3 regions of the Rhodococcus sp. NPDC003322 genome follow, and region 2 is predicted to be linked to each of the others. Evidence: riboswitches for the same ligand, from Rfam matches in the RefSeq annotation. Region 2 holds a riboswitch; each other region holds the start of a gene.
The links. Region 2 has a riboswitch for cobalamin ahead of ACWDUM_RS14320 (VWA domain-containing protein). Riboswitches for the same ligand answer to the same signal wherever they lie in the genome.

Region 1 (7,023 bases), on a different contig from region 2:
TCGCGGGTGCCCCACTCCTCGGAGATGTCGCGCCAGACGGGCACCTCACCGTGCAGGTGGTAGCCGTCGTCGCGGCGGTCGAACGAGTCCATGAAGTACTGCGCGGCAACGGGTCCGAAGAACTCGACCATGTGCTGCTCGTCGCGGAACGGGGTCGGCCAGGACCCGATCATCGCCGCCCACTCCGCTGCGGTTCGCCCCCGGAAATCGGGCGCCATGTCCTCGACGACCAGTGCCCGCACCCTGCCGGGGTGGGCGGCGGCGAAACACCAGCCGTGCAGTCCGCCCATCGAGTGACCGATCACGGCCATCGGCTCGTCGATCGGGTCCAGCGCGGCCGCAAGGTCGGCGACGAACGCCTCGGTGGTCAGTTCCGTCGGCGCCGGGCGGCCGTGCCCAGCCGCGTCGAACGTGTACACGTGGCCGTGATCGCGCAGCCATGGCACGTGTCGACGCCAGGTTCGGGCGCTGCCCATCAGCCCGTGGAGCAACAGAATCGGCCGGCCGGTCCCACCCTCGTCATGCAGCACGGCACCGAGGCTAGCCCGGTGCCGCGCCACATCGGTGAACAACCTCCGATCAGTCCTGCCAGGGCGTGGGGACCGCGGTGTATCTGCGGCGCCGGATCGACGGTGCGACGGTGATCGCCAGACCGACCAGCGCCACACCGGTCACCAGGACGAGACCGGGCCGGAACTGGTCGAAACCGGCGTCGGCCGATCCCCCGGCATGCGATCCGGCGGTGACCAACGCGGTGGTCAGTGCCAACACGAGCGCGGCGCCGACCTGGGCGGAGGTTTGCACCAACCCCGAGGCCAAGCCCTGCTCCGCGTCGTCCACACCGGCGGTGGCCTGCGCCATGATCGAGGTGAAACCGAGTGCGAACCCGATGCCGAGGAGGATCGCGGCGGGCAGGATCGCCACCGCGTACGTCGGCTGATCACTGCCGACGAACAGGAACCACAGGTAGCCCAGGCTGAGCGAGGTGAGCGCGGCCAGGATCACCGGGGAGGTTCCGAACCGGTCGATCGGCCGACCGACGAACGGCGATGTCACCGCGACGATCAACCCGGTCGGCAGCAGCGCCAGCGCCATCTTCAACGGCGACCAGCCCAATACAGACTGCAGGAAGATCGTCATCATGAACTGGAAGCTCAGGTAGGAGCCGAACAGCGCGACGACGGCAAGGTTGGCCCGCACGATGGTCCCCACCCGCAGGATGCTCAGCCGCACCAGCGGGTGCGGCACCCGGTTCTCGATCACGAAGAACGAGATCAGCAGGGCCGCAGCGAGTACGAACGATCCGAGGGTGAGCGGATCCGCCCATCCGCGGGACGGTGCGGACACCACGGTGTAGACGGTGAGCAGCATTCCCGTGACGAGGGTGACCGCGCCGACGAGGTCGTGCCCTCCGCTGTCGGCCGGACGGTCCTTCGGGATCAGCACCCACGCCGCCGCGAGCGCGGCGACCGCGAACGGCACCGGCATCAGGAACGTCCACCGCCAGCCCGCGCTGGTGAGCAGACCGCCGAGGATCAGTCCGGACGAGTAGCCACTCGCGCCGAAGACCGAGAAGATCGACAGCGCCCGGTTGCGGGCGGAACCCTCCCGGAACGTCGTGGTCAGGATCGACATCGCGGTCGGAGCGGTGAACGCCGCGGCGAGGCCCTTCACGAAACGCGTCACGATGAGCAGGGTTCCGTTGTCGACGACGCCTCCGATCAGCGACGCGACCGCGAAGACGGACAGTGCCACGAGAAAGACGCGGCGGCGGCCGAGCAGGTCGGCGGTGCGCCCACCGAGCAGCAGCAGGCCACCGAAACCGAGCACGTAGCCGTTGATGATCCATTGCAGCGAGGTGGTGTCGAGGCCGAGTTCGGCACCGATGGACGGGAGCGCGACGCCGACCATGGAGACGTCGAGGCCGTCGAGGAACATCACGACGCAGAGCACCGCGAGGATCCCCCAGAGGCGGCCGGTCCAACCCTGTTCGGGGGCTGGGGAATCCGGCGTTGTCAGGTTCGAGGTGGTTCCGGTGACAGTCACGTCGGCAAGATTAGATGCACGCGCAATCAATGCACAAGCATAAATTTCCTTTGCATTTATTTTGCTTGCACCCATCCGGGGGCCGAACTAGGATGCGGCCATGACGACAGAAGCGGAGCTGCGCGACAGTTGGCGCGCCCTGCTCAGCCGGTACAACGGCATCGCATGCGAGCTCGACCGGCAGATGCAGAGCGCACACGGGCTGAGCATGAGCGACTTCGAGACGCTGGACCGCCTGGTGTCGGTGACCTGTACGCATCCACGGATGCAGGAACTGGCCGCCGACATGTACCTCAGCCCGAGCGCCCTCTCCCGCAGCGTCGCCCGGCTCGAGAAGGCCGGCCTGGTGTCGCGATCGCTGTGCGAATCCGACCGTCGAGGCGTCTTCGTCGACGTCACCGACGCCGGACGCGAGGTGCACGCCGACGCCAGCAAGATCCAGCTGGCGGTACTGACCGACCATCTCGGCGAACCCGACACCGCCGCCGCGGGCTGAACCGGCCGGCACCGGGCCCGGCGGGAGTACCCTCGCGGCCATGGCAGTCGTGAAGATCAACGCAATCGAGGTGCCCGAGGGCGCCGGTCCGGAGCTGGAGAAGCGGTTCGCACAGCGCGCGGGCACTGTGGAGAACTCGCCGGGGTTCCTCGGCTTCCAGCTGCTGCGTCCGACGGGCGGTGAGACCCGCTACTTCGTCGTGACCCAGTGGGAGTCCGAGGACGCCTTCGCCGCATGGCGTGACGGCGACGCCCGCGCCGCGCACGCCGGCGAGGCCAAGAAGCCGGTCGCGACCGGCGCCTCGCTGCTCGAGTTCGAGGTCGTCCTCGACGTCGCGGCGAAGCAGGCCTGACCCACCCCCTTCCGGCAGCGCCGGCCGCGCGCTTTCGCGGCGGCCGGCGCGCCGTCAACCCGCGAACCGACGCAGCGCCTCGGCCGTGCGTTCGTCGGCGGCGTGAAACGTCTCGATCGCCAGCTCCGCCACGGTGACGTCGAGCGGCGTCCCGAACACCGTCGTTGCGCTCAGGAGTGCCAGTTCGCCTGCCGCCGTACGGATTCGGATCGGCACCACCAGCGCACCCGGCTCCGGTTCGACCGCGGGATCGGCACACGGATAGCCCGCGAGCTCGGTGGCGAGACCACCGAGCACCGGGTCGCCGGTCGCGGCAATCTGGTGCTCGAGGCGGCGCAGCACGTGGGCTCGCCACTGGCCGAGGTTCACGATCCTCGGGGCCATGCCCTCCGGGTGCAGACTCAGGCGCAGCACGTTCACCGGGGGCTCGAGCAGGTCCGCAGAGCAGCCGTCGACCAGCAGCGCGACCGCGTCGTTGCCGTCCACCAGGTGCCAGTGCCGATCCACGACCACCGCCGGGGAAGGCAGATGTGCGTGCAGGATCTGCCCGATCGCCCGCGCCACCGAGGCCATCGGGACGTCACCGAGTGCATGCTCCGGGTAGGCGGGCGCGAAGCCCGCCGCAAGGAAGAGCGAATTACGTTCCCGCAGTGGAATGTCCAGCTGTTCACTGAGCCTCAACAGCATCGCCCGGGTCGGGCGCGAACGCCCCGTCTCGAGGAAACTGACATGCCGGGCCGACACCTCCGCACGGCCGGCCAGTTCCAGCTGACTCATCCGTCGGTGTTCACGCCAGTGACGTAGCAGATCACCGACCGGCCGATCCCGTCCCACGAGTGTGGTCATCGCCCGAGCCTAGGTGCGACCGGGGAGGCGGATCCATTACCTCCCGGGTAATCGACGACCGGCCGCACCGGCCGCACAGTGGTCTCGTCAGTCGGCCACCCGGGCCGGCACAACCGATCGAAAGAGGCTCCCATGAGCGACTTCGACACCCTCGCCGCCAGGTACATCGCGGTCTGGAACGAAACCGACCCCGGCGCGCGCCGCACCTCGATCGAGGAACTGTGGGCGCCGGACGGTCGCTACGTCGACCCGACGGTCGCGGCGTGCGGTCACGCGGAGATCGACGCGACGATCGGCGCGGTCCAGGGGCGGTTCCCCGGGATGCGCTTCCGGCTCCGCGGCCCGGTGGACGGCCACCACGAGCAGGCCCGGTTCGGCTGGCAGCTCGGGCCCACCGGCGCCGAGGACCTGATCGAGGGCTTCGACGTCGTCGAGCACGACGAGGCGGGACGGCTCGTGCACGTGCTCGGATTCCTCGACAAGGTGCCCTCCTGAGCCTCCCCGACGGGCGGCCCGGACACCGTCCGGGCCACCGAGGGATCGGGCGGCGGCGCCGTGTCCCGATTGACACCGGAGGCAGGTCGGTGCGACAGTGCGCGAGTAATTGCGATGCCCGACGGGAATCCGGTACGAGTCCGGAGCGGTCGCGCCACTGTAATCGAGGGCTTCCTCGACAGCCAGACACCGTCGTCATCGCCTGTGCTTTGAGGGACGCGTAATCCCAAGGAGGAACGATGGCTGTTGTTCACACCCCCAGCAGGTCGACCGAGTCGGTCGGTGTTGCCCTGATCATCGCGGGCGTGGTCCTGCTCGCGATGCTGACCCTGTACCTGGTCGGTTTCGACCAGGGCGCGGTCTCGCGCACCGGCATGTACATGCACGAACTCATGCATGACGGTCGACACCTGCTGGGACTGCCGTGCCACTGACCGACACTTTCACGAAACTCCTCGTCCGCGGCCTGCTGGCCGGCCTCGTCGCAGGCCTGTTGGCCGGTGCCGTCGCGTTCGTGATCGGCGAACCGCACGTCGACGCGGCCATCGCGATCGAGGAAGCCGCCTCCGCCCCGGCCGAGGAGCACGCGCACGACACCACGGCGGCACACGACCACGGCGACGCCGAGGCCAGTGCAACGGCGGGCCATTCCCACGGCGACGACGCCCTGGTCAGCCGCGACGGCCAGCGGGCCGGGCTGTTCCTCGCGACCACGCTCGCCGGTCTGGCTCTGGGCGCGATATTCGCGGTCGTCGCCCACTACGCACGCCGAGTCACCACGCTGTCCGGCCCGGTGCTGGCATTGGCACTGGCCGGTGCGGGCTGGCTCGCGATCGAGGCGGTGCCGTTCTTCAAGTACCCGGCGAACCCGCCCGCGGTCGGCGACCCGGACACCATCAACCAGCGCACCTGGCTGTGGCTCGCGTCGGTCGTCCTGGGTCTGTTCGCGGTGGCCGTGGCCGTCTACGTCGCACGCCTGGTGGCGTCCACCGGCTACCTGTCCATCCAGGTCGCGGCCCCGGTGCTGGCATTCCTCGCGGTCGTCGCCGTCGGCTACGTCGTGATGCCCGGCATCAACGAGGTCGGCGAGGACTTCCCCGCGACACTCCTGTGGGAATTCCGCATCTCGTCGCTCGCCATCCAGGCGACGCTGTGGCTGGCCCTCGGACTCGGGTTCGCGTTCCTCACCGAGCGCGCGACCCGTATGCAGCCCGCGCTCGCCGGCACGCGCTGACCCGTCCCCACCTGCCTGAAGGGCACCTTCGTTCGCATTGTCCGAACGAAGGTGCCCTTCAGCCGTTGGTGGGGTCCGGCGCGCCTCAGACGGCGCAGGAGCCGTCGGTGCAGGCGCCGTCCGCGTCGGCGGCACCGGCGAGGGTGACGATCGGACTCGCGTCGGCGTAGGCCTTCTCCAGCAGCTGGGTGAAGACCTCGACGGGCTGGGCGCCGGAGACACCGATCGCCCGGTTGGCGACGAAGAACGGAACCCCGGAGACACCGAGCGCGCGGGCCTGCGCGAGATCCTCACGCACGCGGTCGACCTCGGCGTCGGAATCGAGGGCAGAGCGGACGGCGTCGGCGTCGAGCCCGGCCTCCGCGGCGATCGCGACCAGCTCGTCGCGGTCGTCGACGACTCGACCCTGTTCGAAGTGGGCGCGAAACAGCGCGGCCATCAGGTCCTCACCGCGGTCGCCTGCGAAGTGGACGAGCCGGTGCGCGTCGAAGGTGTTGGCCGCAATGACGGTCTCGAAGTCCATCGTCAGCCCGTCGGCGGCGGCGGTGCTCGCGACGTGCGCGAACATCTGCTTCACCTGGTCAGCGGGCATTCCCTTCATCTCGACGAGTGCGTCGATCTCGGGGCGCCGCAGTCCGACCGGGGTGTCCGGGGAGAGCAGGTAGGACCGCCACACGACCTGCACCTGATCGCGGTGCGGGAACTGCGCGAGAGCGGTCTCGAACCGCTTCTTGCCGATGTAGCACCACGGACAGGCGATGTCGGACCACACCTCCAGCACGACGGGGGCGGACGGGTCAACGGATTCGAGGCTCACGACTGGTTGAAACATCGATCACCGTGAGTTTTGTTCCAGGGCCCGTCGGCCGGGTCGTCCCGGCATCAGGCGCCGGACAGGTGACCGAATCCCGATTGCGTCACAGGCGCAAATACGAACTGCCCCGGGAACCATTCGGTGCCCGGGGCAGTTTTCTTACATCGATTGAAATTGTTCGGTGCCGCGCGATTTCACTCCTACTTCGCGTCGGGGCAATCCTTCACCCACTTCACGTTCCCGTTGAAATTGCAGCTGCCGGCATGGGTGCCCACTGCGAACGCCGGGGCGGCGAAGCCGAGCGGCACAGCGGCAAGCGCCCCTACCAGGGCAATCTTCGCGACGAGATGGCGGGCGGGAGCCTTGACGGAGTTGGCCACGTTATTCGATCCTCACTTCGGCGGCAGTCGTTGGTCCGAGGCGACGGAAATTAACCGAAGTCTCACGATGTGCCATTTTTTCAAAGGGAATTCCGCGTCTCACGGCGTCTTCACGCATCGGCGCGGCGAAATCCATGATAAATGAGCTCACGCCATTTTGCGAGGATCAATCTTTTGTACAGCGATCAAACGAGCGCCGCGTCCAGGGTGATCGGCACACCCGTCAACGCCTTGCTGACCGGGCACGTCTCCTTCGCCGCCTGCGCGACCCGCGCGAACCCGTCGGCGTCGAGACCCTCGACCTCACCCCGGACGGTCAGCGTGATCCCGGTCAGCTTGAATCCGGGATCGTCGGGGCCG
Region 2 (7,023 bases):
CGGCATCCTGACCGAGCCCAAGGAGTTCATCAACCCGATCCCGCACGTGAGCTTCGTGCACGGGGCGGAGAACGTGAAGTACCTGCGGGCTCGCTACGACGCCCTCGCCGGCCACCCGCTGTTCGCGGGCATGGAGTACACCGAGCGCCCGGACGAGTTCACCAAGCGGCTGCCGCTGATGGCCAATGGTCGTGACTTCTCCGACCCCGTTGCCCTGAACTGGACCGAGGGTGGCACCGACGTCGACTTCGGCGCCCTCACCAAGCAGCTCCTCGGCAACATCGGCGCGACCGGCGGCAGCGTGTACTTCGGTCACGACGTGCGAAACATCACCAAGCAGTCCGACGGCAGCTGGACGCTCAAGGTGGTCAACCAGCGGACCGGCGACAAGAAGACCGTGAACGCGAAGTTCGTGTTCGTCGGCGCCGGCGGCGGAGCGCTGCACCTGCTGCAGAAGTCCGGCATCGCCGAGGCCAAGGGCTTCGGTGGCTTCCCGGTCTCCGGCGAGTTCCTGCGCTGCACCAACCCCGAGCTCATCGACCAGCACAACGCCAAGGTCTACGGCAAGGCCGCCGTCGGTGCGCCGCCGATGTCGGTCCCGCACCTCGACACCCGTGTCATCGGTGGCAAGAAGGGCCTGCTGTTCGGCCCGTACGCAGGCTGGTCCCCGAAGTTCCTCAAGAACGGCAAGGTCACCGACCTGCCCGGCTCGATCAAGCCGAACAACCTGATGTCGATGCTCGGCGTCGGCGTCACCGAGCTTGGCCTGACCAAGTACCTCATCGGTGAGCTGCTGCAGTCGGCCGACGACCGCATCGAGACCCTTCGCGAGTTCGTGCCGCGCGCGACCGGCGGCGACTGGGAACTGATCACCGCGGGCCAGCGCGTGCAGGTGATCCGCAAGAAGGGCAACGGCGGCGTGCTCGAGTTCGGCACCGCGGTCATCAACGCCGCCGACGGCACCATCGCGGGCCTGCTCGGTGCCTCGCCCGGTGCGTCGACCGCGGTCCCCGCGATGCTCGACGTCCTGCAGCGCTGCTTCGGTGACCGCTGGACAGCGTGGGAGCCGCAGCTCAAGCAGATGGTTCCGTCACTGGGCCTGAAGCTGTCGGACAACGAGTCCCTGTTCCGCGAGGTGTGGGACTGGAGCAACAAGGCTCTCGAGCTGGAGGCGTCCGCCGAGGTCGCCGCAGCCGCCTCGGCCTGATCCGTCGGATCCCCAACCGGCCGTCACCTGCCCGTCCGGGCCAGGTGGCGGCCGGTGTCGTCTCACCGGATAGAGTCGGCACCGAACATCGATGTTCTCCGCCGCGGGGAAGTCCTGTGTGAATCAGGCACGGTCCCGCCACTGTGACGGACGCAGGCCCATGAGCGCGTCCGAAGTCAGATCGCCGCGGCGGCGGAACCTTTCGTCCGACCCCCGGCGTGGAGACCGGGGAGTGAGGGGAGTGTCGCCGTGGCGCAACATGATTCGGCCGCCGTGCCGCAACAGGGTTCGGCTGCCGAGCCGGGCTTCCCGTTCAGTGCGATCGTCGGCCAGGACCAGCTGCGTCTGGCGTTGACCCTGTGCGCGGTGCATCCCGGCATCGGTGGCGTGCTGGTCCGCGGCGAGAAGGGCACCGCCAAGTCCACGGTGGTCCGCGCCCTCGCCGCACTGCTGCCCCCGACGTCCTCCGGCACCCCGGCCCGCCTGGTGGAGCTTCCGGTCGGTGCGACGGAGGACCGCGTCGTCGGGTCCCTCGACCTGGAGAAGGTGCTGCGCGACGGCGAGCGGGCGTTCCAGCCCGGGTTGCTGGCCGCCGCGCACGACGGCGTGCTCTACGTCGACGAGGTCAACCTCCTCCACGACCACCTCGTCGACGTGCTGCTCGACGCCGCCGCGATGGGCCGTGTCCATGTCGAACGCGACGGCGTCTCGCACTCCCATCCGGCGAAGTTCGTGCTGGTCGGCACCATGAACCCGGAGGAAGGGGAGCTGCGCCCGCAGCTGCTGGACCGGTTCGGTCTGGCCGTGGACGTCGCCGCCTCCCGCGACGTCGACGTCCGCATGCAGGTGATCCGTCGCCGACTCGACTTCGAGGCCGACCCGGCCGGGTTCGCCGCCCGGTACGCCGCCGCCGACGCAGACACCGCCGGCCGGATCGCCGCCGCACGCGGCGCGCTGGCCGAGGTCGCACTGCCCGACACCGAACTGCGCCGCATCGCGGCCCTGTGCGCGTCCTTCGACGTGGACGGTATGCGCGCCGACCTGGTCCTGGCGCGCACCGCCACCGCGCACGCCGCCTGGCGCGGCGCGACCGAGGTCGCCGAGCAGGATGTGCGGGTCGCCGCCGAACTCACGCTGCCGCACCGTCGTCGCCGCGACCCGTTCGACGAACCGGGCCTGGACCCACAGCAGCTCGACGATGCGATGCGTGACGCCGACGAGCAGGCCCGGCAGCAGCCCGATCCCGAACCCGACCCGGACCCGGACGGTCCCGGCGGCGGCGCCCCGCAGCCCGAGTCCGACGGCGGTGACCCCGCCCCGTCCGACCCGTCGCAGGCCGATGCCCCGGCCCCGCCCGGCCCCGGCACGGCCGGCGAACGCCCGGTGGGGGCGCCGTCCGCGCAGTTCCGGACTCGGCTTCTCACCGTCCCCGGAGTCGGCGAGGGCGCCCCCGGCCGGCGTTCGCGGTCGCGGTCACCGCGCGGTCGCACCGTGCGCGCCACCACCGAACCCGGGCGGGGCCTGCACCTGGTCGGCACCCTGTTCGCCGCAGCCGAGCACCAGGTGGCCCGTGGCCGCCGGGACGGCCGGATGCTGTTGGCGCCCGGCGACATCCGCGGTGCGCTCAAGGAGGGACGCGAGGGCAACCTGATCGTGTTCGTCGTCGACGCGTCCGGTTCGATGGCCGCGCGGGACCGGCTGTCCGCGGTCACCGGTGCGGTGGTGTCGCTGCTGCGCGACGCCTACCAGCGGCGGGACAAGGTCGCGGTGATCACGGTCCGCGGCGCGACCGCGGAACTCGTGCTGCCGCCGACCTCCTCGGTCGACGTCGCGGTGCGCCGCCTGCGCGCGCTGCGGACGGGTGGGAGAACCCCACTCGCGCAGGGCTTCCTGAAAGCCCGTGAGGTGGTGTTGCGGGAGCGGGTGCGTGACCCGCAGCGCCGCGCGATGGTCGTCGCGCTGACCGACGGCCGCGCCACCGGCGGCGCCGATCCGGTTCGGCGGGCGAAGGTCGCGGCCGGGTTGCTCGCGGACGTGTCGGTGGCCGCGGTGGTCGTCGACTGCGAATCCGGGATGGTGCGCCTCGGGCTGGCCGCGGAACTCGCGACGGCGTTGCGCGGCGCCTGCATCCGGCTCGCCGAACTGTCCGCGGAACAGGTCGCCGGCGTCGTCCGTGCCGCCGCCTGATCCCGCCCCCACCCGTGCAGCCGCCTGATCCCGCCACCCACCCGGGCCGCCGCATGACCCGACTTCGCTTCCAGTAGAGGAGATTCCGTATGCCAAAGGGTGTCCCCGAGAACATTCCCGACGACGGCCTGACCACTCGGCAGCGCCGCAACGCCCCGGTCCTGGCCGTGCACACCGGCCCCGGTAAGGGCAAGTCCACCGCCGCGTTCGGGATGGCGCTGCGCGCCTGGAATCAGGGTTTCGACGTCGCCGTGTTCCAGTTCGTCAAGTCCGCGAAGTGGAAGGTCGGAGAGGAGGCCGCGTTCCGTGCCCTCGGTGACCTGCACGAGAGCACCGGCGTCGGCGGGCCTGTGCAGTGGAACAAGATGGGTGACGGCTGGTCGTGGACCCGCAAGAAGGGTGACGACGAGGATCATGCCCGCGTGGCGCTGGACGGCTGGCGAGAGGTGGCGCGCCGAATCGCGGCCGAGGAACACAAGTTCTACGTCCTCGACGAGTTCACCTACCCGCTCAAGTGGGGCTGGATCGACGTGGACGAGGTGGTCGACGTACTGGTCAACCGGCCCGGCGCCCAGCACGTCGTCATCACGGGCCGGGACGCGCCGCAGGCACTGATCGACGCCGCCGACCTGGTCACCGAGATGACGAAGGTCAAGCACCCGATGGACGCCGGCCGCAAGGGGCAGCGGGGCATCGAGTGGTGACGGAGCCGAGCGAAGCGACGAGGAATGCGACGGAGCCGAGCGAAGCGACGAGGAATGTGACGGAGCCGGTTGCGCCTGCCGTCGTCATCGCCGCGCCGGCGTCGGGCAGCGGAAAGACCACCATCGCAACGGGTTTGATCGGCGCTCTGAGGGCGGTGGGGGATCGGGTGGCGCCGTTCAAGGTGGGCCCGGACTACATCGACCCCGGCTACCACGGTCTCGCCGCAGGCCGGGTCGGACGCAACCTGGACCCGGTACTCGTCGGTGCCGATCGGATCGGGCCGCTCTACCGCCACGGCAGCGCGGGCTGCGACATCGCCGTCGTCGAGGGCGTGATGGGCCTGTTCGACGGCAAGATCGCCGACCCGGCCCCGGAAGGTGCCGCTGAGGGGTCCACCGCGCAGGTCGCCGGCCTGCTCGGAGCGCCGGTGGTCCTCGTGGTCGACGCCCGCGGGCACAGCCAGTCCCTGGCCGCGGTGCTGCACGGGTTCGCCACGTTCGACCGCGCGGTGCGGATCGGCGGGGTGATCCTGAACCGGGTCGGCAGCCCCCGGCACGAGCAGGTGCTGCGGCAGGCGTGCGAGAGGGTCGGTGTCCCGGTCCTCGGCGTGGTGCCGCGGCTCGCCGAGCTGGCGGTGCCGTCCCGTCACCTGGGGCTGGTCACCGCCGTCGAGCACGGCGGCGCCGCGACCGCCGCGGTGGACGCGATGACCGCGCTGATCGCCCGGCACGTCGACCTGGAGGGCGTGCGGGCGTTGGCGTCGGCGACGGTGACCGCTCCGGCCTGGGACCCGGAAGCGGAGGTCGGGTCGCCCGTCGCGGGCGGACCGGTGGTCGCGGTCGCCGGTGGCGCCGCATTCACGTTCGGGTACGCCGAACACCGCGAACTGCTGGAGGCGGCCGGTGCCCGGGTGCAGCTGTTCGATCCGGCCCGCGACGCGTTGCCTGCCGGGACGTCGGCGCTGGTGCTGCCCGGCGGATTCCCGGAGGAACACGCGGCCGCGCTCGCGGCGAACACCGCGCTGCTGACCGCGGTGCGGGAGGCGGCCCGCCGCGGAATGCCGATCCACGCCGAGTGCGCGGGCCTGCTGTACCTGACCCGTGCGCTCGACGGACACCCGATGTCGCGGGTGATCGACGTCGAGGCCGGTTTCGGGTCGAGGCTCACGCTCGGCTACCGGGATGCGGTGTCGTTGGAGTCGTCGGTGCTGTTCGAGGCCGGGGAACGGGTCGTCGGGCACGAGTTCCACCGCACCGCGCTCGCCGCGCAGTCCGCCGAGGGCTGGGCGCCGGCATGGGGGTGGCGCGCGGGCGGGGCCGCGAGCCGAGAGGGCTTCGTCGGCGGGGGAGTGCACGCGTCGTATCTGCACACCCACCCGGCGGCGCATCCGGACGCGATCCGTCGATTCGTCTCTGCCGCACGAGAGTTCGAGTTGGCGAATGGGTGACCTGGTGGTCGGAGTCGGCCTGCGCGACGGGATCGGGCCGGAGACGGTGCTGGACGCGATCAGCGACATCGTCGACGACCCGGCCGAGCTGCACGCGCTGGCGACGCTCGACCGCAAGGCGGCCGAGTCCTCCGTGGCGACCGCCGCCGCGGAACTCGGCGTGCCGGTCCTCGGCTTCACCGCCGACGAACTGTCCGCGGTCTCGGTGCCCACCCCGTCCGATCGGGTCGCCGCGGAGGTCGGCACCCCCAGCGTCGCGGAGGCGGCCGCGGTGCTCGGCTCCGGCGGCGGCGACCTGCTCATACGCAAGCGTGCCCGCGATGGCGTCACCGTCGCGCTCGCCCGTACTGTTTGATAACCCGCTCCTGTGAGTCCTGCTGGTCCGCACAGGGGCCACAAGAACCCACAGGCGCGAAGCGCACAAAAGGAGAAGTGCAGTGGCAGCAGACGAGACGAACTACCTCGTCGGTCTGAATCTGACCGGCCGCAAGGTGGTCGTGGTCGGTGGCGGCACCGTGGCCCAGCGCCGCCTCGGCCTGCTCGTCGCCTCCGGCGCGAAGGTGCACGTCATCGCCCGCGCCGTCACCCCCGCCGTCGAGGGCATGATCACCGGCGGGCAGATCACCGCCGACCTGCGCGACTACGTCGACGGCGACCTCGACGGCACCTGGTACGCGATCGCCTGCACCGACGAACCGGACACCAACGCCGCGATCGTCGCCGAGGCCGAGCGTCGCCGCATCTTCTGCGTCCGAGCCGACAGTGCCCGCGAGGGCACCGCCGTCACCCCGGCCAGCGCCTCGTTCGACGGCCTCGAGGTCGGTGTGCTCGCCGGCGGCGCGCACCGGCGTTCGGCCGCGGTCCGCACGGCGATCGTCGAGGCGCTGCAGGCAGGCACCCTGATCGACGACGAGCCGCACGCGCCCGGCGTCGCGCTGGTCGGCGGCGGCCCCGGCGACCCGGATCTGATCACCGTCCGCGGCCGGAGGCTGCTGGCGCGCGCCGACGTCGTCGTGGCCGACCGCCTGGCCCCACCGGAACTGCTCGCCGAGCTGGGACCGCAGGTCGAGGTGATCGACGCCGCGAAGATCCCGTACGGCCGTGCGATGGCGCAGGAGGCGATCAACACCGCGCTGATCGAGAACGCGAAGGCAGGCAAGTTCGTGGTCCGCCTCAAGGGCGGCGACCCGTACGTGTTCGGCCGCGGCTACGAGGAACTCGAGGCGTGCGCGGCGGCCGGGGTCCCGGTCACCGTCGTTCCCGGCATCACCAGCGCGATCTCGGTCCCGTCCGCGGCAGGCATCCCGGTCACCCACCGCGGCGTCACCCACGAGTTCGTCGTCGTCAGCGGGCACGTGGCACCCGACCATCCGGACTCGCTGACCGACTGGTCGGCGCTCGCGAAGCTGCGGGGCACCATCGTGATCCTGATGGGCGTCGAGCGGATCGAGAAGTTCGCCGCCGTGCTCGTCGAGGG
Region 3 (7,023 bases), on a different contig from region 2:
CACGGCGACCATGTCGACTACGTCCACGACGGACACCTGCACCGCGTGCACGCCGGCCACGTCGACGAGTGCGAGACCGCGGAGCACTCTGTGCACGGCAGCCACGAACACCACCACGGCGAGGGCTGCGGCCACGTCGCGGTACCGCACGGCGACCACGTGGACTACATCCACGACGGCCACCGGCACGCCGAGCACGGCGATCACTACGACGAACACTGACGCCGCGTCGGCGGCGCGGGTACCGGTCAGCCGGGGTAGCGCCGCGGCGTGAACACCTTCCGCTCACCGCCGGAGTCGACGATCGTCGTCTGCGAAGAGCCGACGATCAGCAGCGTGCGCATGTCCACCTCGGACGGCTCGAGGTCGCCGAGCGGAACGATCCGCACGCTCTCCTCCGGCCCGGCGACGTCGCGGCCGACGATCACCGGGGTATCGGGGGAGCGGTGTTCGAGCAACAGGTCCTTCATCGCCGCGACCTGCCAGGTCCGGGACTTCGACGCCGGGTTGTAGACGGCCATCGCCATGTCCGCGGCGGCGACCGCGGAGATCCGCCGCGCCACCACGTCCCACGGCTTGAGCCGATCGGAGAGGGAGATCATCGCGTAGTCGTGGCCGAGTGGGGCGCCGACGCGGCTGGCGACGGCGTTCGCGGCGGTCATGCCGGGCAGGACCCGCACGGGCACGTCGCGCCACTGCTCGTCGGCGGCCATCTCGATCACGGCGGCCGCCATCGCGAACACGCCGGGATCGCCCGACGACACCACGGCGACGCGAGCCCCGCGCTTGGCGAGATCCAAAGCCATTGCGGCGCGCTCGGATTCGACCTTGTTGTCGCTGGAGTGCCGGTTCTGTCCGGGCCGCACCGGTACCCGGTTCACATAGGTGGTGTAGCCGACGACATCGGTCGCCAGAGCAAGCTCGTCGCGCACCTCGGGGGTCGTCCACGCGTCGTCGCCGGGCCCCAGCCCGACGACCGTGACACACCCCGTCGCTCCGCTCGCCCCGGTCACGCTGCCGGCTTCCGAGTCACGCTGCGCCGCAGGATTGTTCGACGGGCTGGGCACGATGGCGATGGAGAAGTACGGCACCTGCGACTCGTCGACGTCGGCGGCGCGCAGGACCCGCTGCTTGTCGGTGCTGGCGCGTTCGACGTACGAGGCCTCGCCGAGGCGGCCGGAGTCCGCCAGCGCCTGCCGCACAGCGGGGAAGGTGCGGCCGAGCTTCAGGATCGCGGCCGAGTCGGTTTCCCGCAGCCGCCTCGTGAGCTCCTCGGCGGGCAGCGTCCCGGGCAGCACGGTGAGCACCTCGTCCCGTTCGACCAGCGGCACCCCGAGCGCCGCGGATGCCGCGCTGATGGAGGTGACGCCGGGGATCACCTCGGCGTCGAAGCGGTCGCACAGTCGCTTGTGCATGTGCATGTAGGAGCTGTAGAAAAGCGGATCCCCGGCGGCGAGCAGGGCGACCGTCCGGCCCGCAGCGAGATGCGCGGCGAGGGTCTCCGACGCCTCCGCGTAGAAGTCGTCGATCGCGCCCTGGTAGCCGCCGGGATGGTCGACGGTCTCGGTGGTCACCGGGTAGACCAGGTGCTCCTCGAGCTGTCCCTCGTGCATGTACGGGGCGGCGACGGCGCGGGAGATGCTGCGGCCGTGACGGGCGCTGTGGAACGCGATGACGTCGGCCTCGCCGATGATCCGCGCGGCCTTGACGGTGACCAGTTCCGGGTCGCCGGGGCCGAGACCGATGCCGAAGAGTTTGCCCGCCATCACTCGACCTCGCTGGCGATCGCGTTCAGTGCGGCGGCGGTGATCGCGCTGCCGCCACGGCGTCCCCGCACCACGATGTACTCGATGTCGCCGGCGCGGAGGATCAGGTCCTCCTTGGACTCGGCGGCACCGATGAATCCGACCGGGCAGCCGATGATCGCCGCCGGCTTCGGTGCGCCCTGGTCGATCATGTCGAGCAGGTGGAACAGCGCGGTGGGGGCGTTGCCGATCGCGACGACCGCACCTTCCAGCTTGGGCCCCCACAATTCCAGCGCCGCCGCCGAGCGGGTGTTGCCGAGACGGTCGGCGATCACCGGCACCCGCGGATCGCCGAGCATGCACACGACATCGTTCCTGGCGGGCAGGCGCTTTCGCGTCACCCCCGACGACACCATCGTCGCGTCACAGAAGATCGACGCCCCGTTGCGGAGGGCGGCGCGGGCCGCGGACACCACGCCGGGCGTGAACGCGACGTCGTCGACGAGGTCGACCTGACCGCAGGCATGGATCATCCGCACGACGGCCTGTGAGACGTCCGCGGGGAACCGGGTGAGGTCGGCCTCGGCCCGGATCGTGGCAAAGGACTGACGGTAGATCTCGGCTCCGTCGCGGATGTAGTCGGTCATGGCTCCCCACGATATGGGGCGATCCACGCTCAGCGTGCGGGTGGGTCCACCCGGTAGCCGTCGCCGGTGGCGACGACGTCGGTCACCTCGCCACGCGGCCGGCCGCACCGCCGCTCACACCCGGACCAGTGCTGGCGGCCCTCCGCGGGAAGTCGACCGGACCGGACGGCGTCGGTCGCATCGCCCCGCACGTCCGCGAGGGACTTCGCGCAGCCGGGCAGGCCCGTGCAGGCGCTGACCTGCAGCCACGGCGAGTTCGCGTCGAAGATCAGGCCCATCGGGGCGAGGACGCGGACGACCTGTTCGGCCACGCCCTCGTCGAGGTCGTGCAGCAGGATCGACCGCCACGAGGTGACCGTGATCGGTGCCTCCACGGCGACCAGGAAGTCCGCCAGCCGCGCAGGCAGCACCCCGAACCGCACACCGGCGGCGAGGGTGACCCCGCCGTCGGGCTGATCGAGCCAGCCGATCGGACCCGCGGACTCGGGTCCGGTCAAGGCGATCGGCTCGGCGGTCGCCCCGAGGCCCAGCCGATCGAGCAGCCGCCGCGGTCCGGCGTCGATCTCGTGCAGACGCCACCGCGTGCCGCGGATCTCGTGCAGCGCCCGCGCCGCGTCCAGCAGCATCGCGACCCCGTCGTCGGCGGGCAGCCGCACCCCGTGGTCGGCGCCGGCGAGCACCAGCGCCACCTGGTCCGGGGAAACCGCATGGAGCCCGAGGTCGGCGCTCAGCGCGGAGACGTCGCCGCGGCCGTCGTCGAGGGTGAAGAGCACCCGGCCCGGCAGGTCCGCGAGGCGCGGGTCCCCGCACAGCCCGGCGTCCAGCGCCCGCACCCAGCCGCGGACGTCGACGAGTCCGCCGATCCGCCCGGACAACGGGGTGGCGAGGATGTTCCGCACCCGTTCGTGGGTAGGCGACGGCAGCAACCCCGACTCACGGAGCCGGCCGGCGAACGCGTCGGGGTCGGCGACCGCGCGGAGCTGGATGTTGCCGCGGGAGGTGAGTTCGAGCTCCCCGTTGCCGAGGTCGCGGGACGCGTCCGCGAGGACCTGCAACTGAGCTGCGGTGATCGCGCCGCCGGGCAGCCGCACCCGGGACAGGGCGCCGTCGGCGGCCTCGTGCACCTGAAGGGCCCCCGGACAGGCGTCGGGACGGGACCGGGCAGGTGCGGATTCGGTATCGGACATCACCCACCAGCCTACGGGGGCCGTGCCGGTAGCATCAGCGGCGATTGCGGCAGCTCGTGAGGAAACCGGTGCAAATCCGGTGCGGTCGCGCCACTGTGACCCGGGTGTTCCCGGGGAGTCAGACCCTCCGACGCTGCCCACCGAACCGAGTGGGGCGCGAAACCCCGAGGAGGCCAGCCCTGTGATCCTGTTGCTGTCGACGTCCGACACCGACCTGCTCAGTGCGCGAGCCAGTGGCGCCGACTACCGGTGGGCGAACCCCGCCCGGCTGCTCGTCGACGACGTGCCCGGGCTGATCGACGGCGTCGACCTGGTGATCGTCCGCATCCTCGGCGGCCGCCGGGCCTGGGAGGAGGGCCTGGACGCGGTCCTCGCCGCCGGGAAGCCCACCGTCGTGCTCGGCGGCGAACTCGCACCGGACGCGGAACTGATGGAACTGTCCACGGTGCCTGCCGGGGTGGCGGCGCAGGCGCACACCTATCTCGCCGAGGGCGGCGCGGCGAACCTGGCGCACCTGCACGGGTTCCTCTCGGACACGGTGCTGCTGACCGGCGTCGGGTTCGAGGCCCCGGCGCACACCCCGACATGGGGACACCTCGACCGTCCCGGGTTCCCTGATGTCACATCGGGTCACCTGACGACCCCCAATGTGACATCACGGAACCCGACCGTGGCGGTGCTCTACTACCGCGCGCAGCATCTCGCCGGGAACACCGCCTACGTCGAGGCGCTCTGCCGCGCGATCGAGGACCGCGGCGCCCGGGCCCTGCCGATCTTCTGTGCCTCGCTGCGCACCGCGGAACCGGAACTGCTCGACGTCCTGGGCACCGTCGACGCGATGGTCGTGACGGTGCTCGCGGCCGGCGGCAGCAGGCCTGCGGGCGCGTCGGCGGGGGAGGACGACGAGTCGTGGGACGTCAGCGCGCTCGCCGCGCTGGACGTGCCTATCCTGCAGGGCCTGTGCCTGACCGGCAGCCGGGAGGCGTGGGAGTCGAACGACGACGGCCTGTCCCCGATGGATGTCGCGACGCAGGTCGCGGTGCCGGAGTTCGACGGCCGGATCATCACGGTCCCGTTCTCGTTCAAGGAGATCGACGAGGACGGACTGACCACCTACGTACCGGACGCGGAGCGTGCCGCCCGGGTGGCCGGGATCGCCGTCCGGCATGCGCGGCTGCGGCACGTTCCCAACCGGGACAAGCGGATCGCGCTGATGCTGTCGGCGTACCCGACCAAGCACGCCCGGATCGGCAACGCCGTCGGATTGGACACCCCGGCCAGCGCGATCGCGCTGCTGGCCGCGATGCGCGAGGCCGGATACGACCTCGGCCCGGCGGACGGGGAGGACGCGCTGCCCGGCCTCGCGGCCGGTGACGGTGACGCGCTGATCCACGCACTGATCGCGGCCGGCGGACAGGACCCTGACTGGCTGACGGCGGAGCAGTTGGAGGGCAACCCGATTCGCATCTCCGCGGCCCGTTACCGCGACTGGTTCGCGACTCTGCCCGCGGACTTCCGCGAGGCCGTCGAGGAGCACTGGGGCGCGGCGCCCGGCGAACTGTACGTCGACCGGACGTCCGACCCGGACGGCGAGATCGTGATCGCGGCGCTGCGGGTCGGCAACGTGGTGCTGATGGTGCAGCCGCCCCGCGGGTTCGGGGAGAACCCGGTCGCGATCTACCACGACCCCGACCTGCCGCCGAGCCACCACTATCTGGCGGCGTACCGCTGGATCGGCGCCTCGGCCGAGCAGGGCGGGTTCGGCGCGGACGCGATCGTGCATCTCGGCAAGCACGGCAACCTGGAGTGGCTGCCCGGCAAAACCCTCGGCATGTCCGCCTCGTGCGGCACCGACGCCGCGCTCGGCGAGCTGCCGCTGATCTACCCGTTCCTGGTCAACGACCCGGGCGAGGGCACCCAGGCCAAGCGCCGCGCGCACGCCACCCTGGTCGATCACCTGATCCCCCCGATGGCGCGCGCCGAGTCGTACGGCGACATCTCCCGGCTCGAGCAGCTGCTCGACGAGCACTCGAACATCTCCGCCCTCGACCCGTCGAAGCTGCCCGCGATCCGCCAGCAGATCTGGACGCTGATGCGGGCGGCGAAGATGGACCACGACCTCGGCCTGGCCGAACGCCCCGAGGAGGACGTGTTCGACGACATGCTGCTGCACGTCGACGGCTGGCTGTGCGAGATCAAGGACGTGCAGATCCGCGACGGGCTGCACGTGCTCGGGCAGGCGCCCGAGGGGGACGCCGAGGTCGAACTCGTTCTCGCGGTACTGCGCGCGAAGCAGATGTGGGGCGGCGAACGAACCGTCCCCGGACTGCGGGAGGCACTCGGTCTGAGCGAGGCCGGTGACGAGGCCCGCGGACGAGTCGACGAGATCGAGGAAATCGCCCACGGCCTGGTCGCCGCGCTGCAGCGGTCGGGCTGGGATCCCGCCGCCGCCAAGGAGGTCGGTGGCGAGCACGGTGCCGACGTCGTCCGGGTGCTCGAGTTCGCCGCCGCCGAGGTGGTGCCGCGGCTGCGCGGCACGGGCCGTGAGATCGACCAGGTGCTGCGCGCGCTCGACGGCCGGTTCATCGAACCGGGCCCCAGCGGTTCGCCGCTGCGCGGATTGGTGAACGTGCTGCCCACCGGCCGCAACTTCTACTCGGTGGACCCGAAGGCCGTGCCGTCCCGGCTGGCGTGGGAGACCGGGCAGGCGATGGCGGAGTCGCTGCTCGCGCGTTATCTCGCCGATCACGGCGAGTACCCGACGTCGGTGGGTCTGAGCGTGTGGGGCACCTCGGCGATGCGCACCTCGGGTGACGACATCGCCGAAGTGCTTGCGCTGCTGGGCGTCCGGCCGGTGTGGGACGAGGCGTCTCGCCGCGTCACCCGGCTCGAGGTGATCGAGCTCGCCGAACTGGGCCGGCCCCGCGTGGACGTGACGGTCCGGATCTCCGGCTTCTTCCGGGACGCGTTCCCGCACGTGCTGGCGCTGCTCGACGACGCCGTCCGGATGGTCGCGGCGCTCGACGAACCGGCCGAGCAGAACTTCGTCCGGGCGCACGCACAGGCGGATCTCGCCGAGCACGGCGACGAGCGACGCGCCACCACCCGCATCTTCGGGTCCAAGCCGGGCACCTACGGTGCCGGGCTGCTGCAGCTGATCGACTCGAAGTCCTGGCGCGGCGACGCCGATCTGGCGCAGGTGTACACCACCTGGGGCGGTTACGCGTACGGTCGCGGCCTCGACGGTGCCCCGGCCGCGGACGACATGCGGACGGCGTACCGGCGAATCGCGGTCGCGGCCAAGAACACCGACACCCGCGAGCACGACATCGCCGACTCCGACGACTACTTCCAGTACCACGGCGGCATGGTCGCGACCGTGCGCGCGCTGACCGGCAAGGACCCGGAGGCGTACATCGGTGACAGCACCCGACCGGACGCGGT

Region 1: linked by a shared signal. The riboswitch ahead of ACWDUM_RS05800 (CbtB domain-containing protein) and the one ahead of ACWDUM_RS14320 (VWA domain-containing protein) in region 2 are both predicted to bind cobalamin.
Region 3: linked by a shared signal. The riboswitch ahead of cobN (cobaltochelatase subunit CobN) and the one ahead of ACWDUM_RS14320 (VWA domain-containing protein) in region 2 are both predicted to bind cobalamin.

Annotation. Positions count from the first base shown of each region.
Region 1 covers NZ_JBSFSC010000001.1:1,223,200-1,230,222, forward strand. The annotation lists gene ACWDUM_RS05770 (alpha/beta fold hydrolase) at 1-530, opposite strand, end outside; gene ACWDUM_RS05775 (MFS transporter) at 580-2,046, opposite strand; gene ACWDUM_RS05780 (MarR family winged helix-turn-helix transcriptional regulator) at 2,147-2,542, shown strand; gene ACWDUM_RS05785 (antibiotic biosynthesis monooxygenase family protein) at 2,583-2,894, shown strand; gene ACWDUM_RS05790 (helix-turn-helix domain-containing protein) at 2,949-3,740, opposite strand; gene ACWDUM_RS05795 (nuclear transport factor 2 family protein) at 3,873-4,235, shown strand; cobalamin riboswitch at 4,310-4,447, shown strand; gene ACWDUM_RS05800 (CbtB domain-containing protein) at 4,475-4,669, shown strand; gene ACWDUM_RS05805 (CbtA family protein) at 4,660-5,469, shown strand; gene ACWDUM_RS05810 (DsbA family oxidoreductase) at 5,555-6,301, opposite strand; gene ACWDUM_RS05815 (hypothetical protein) at 6,484-6,663, opposite strand; gene ACWDUM_RS05820 (OsmC family protein) at 6,849-7,023, opposite strand, start outside.
Region 2 covers NZ_JBSFSC010000003.1:447,895-454,917, forward strand. The annotation lists gene mqo (malate dehydrogenase (quinone)) at 1-1,207, shown strand, start outside; adenosylcobalamin (AdoCbl) riboswitch at 1,287-1,448, shown strand; gene ACWDUM_RS14320 (VWA domain-containing protein) at 1,457-3,394, shown strand; gene cobO (cob(I)yrinic acid a,c-diamide adenosyltransferase) at 3,484-4,098, shown strand; gene ACWDUM_RS14330 (cobyrinate a,c-diamide synthase) at 4,155-5,546, shown strand; gene ACWDUM_RS14335 (cobalamin biosynthesis protein) at 5,539-5,901, shown strand; gene cobA (uroporphyrinogen-III C-methyltransferase) at 5,984-7,023, shown strand, end outside.
Region 3 covers NZ_JBSFSC010000005.1:289,234-296,256, forward strand. The annotation lists gene ACWDUM_RS20695 (hypothetical protein) at 1-222, shown strand, start outside; gene cobJ (precorrin-3B C(17)-methyltransferase) at 249-1,766, opposite strand; gene ACWDUM_RS20705 (precorrin-8X methylmutase) at 1,766-2,392, opposite strand; gene cobG (precorrin-3B synthase) at 2,422-3,579, opposite strand; cobalamin riboswitch at 3,589-3,725, shown strand; gene cobN (cobaltochelatase subunit CobN) at 3,761-7,023, shown strand, end outside.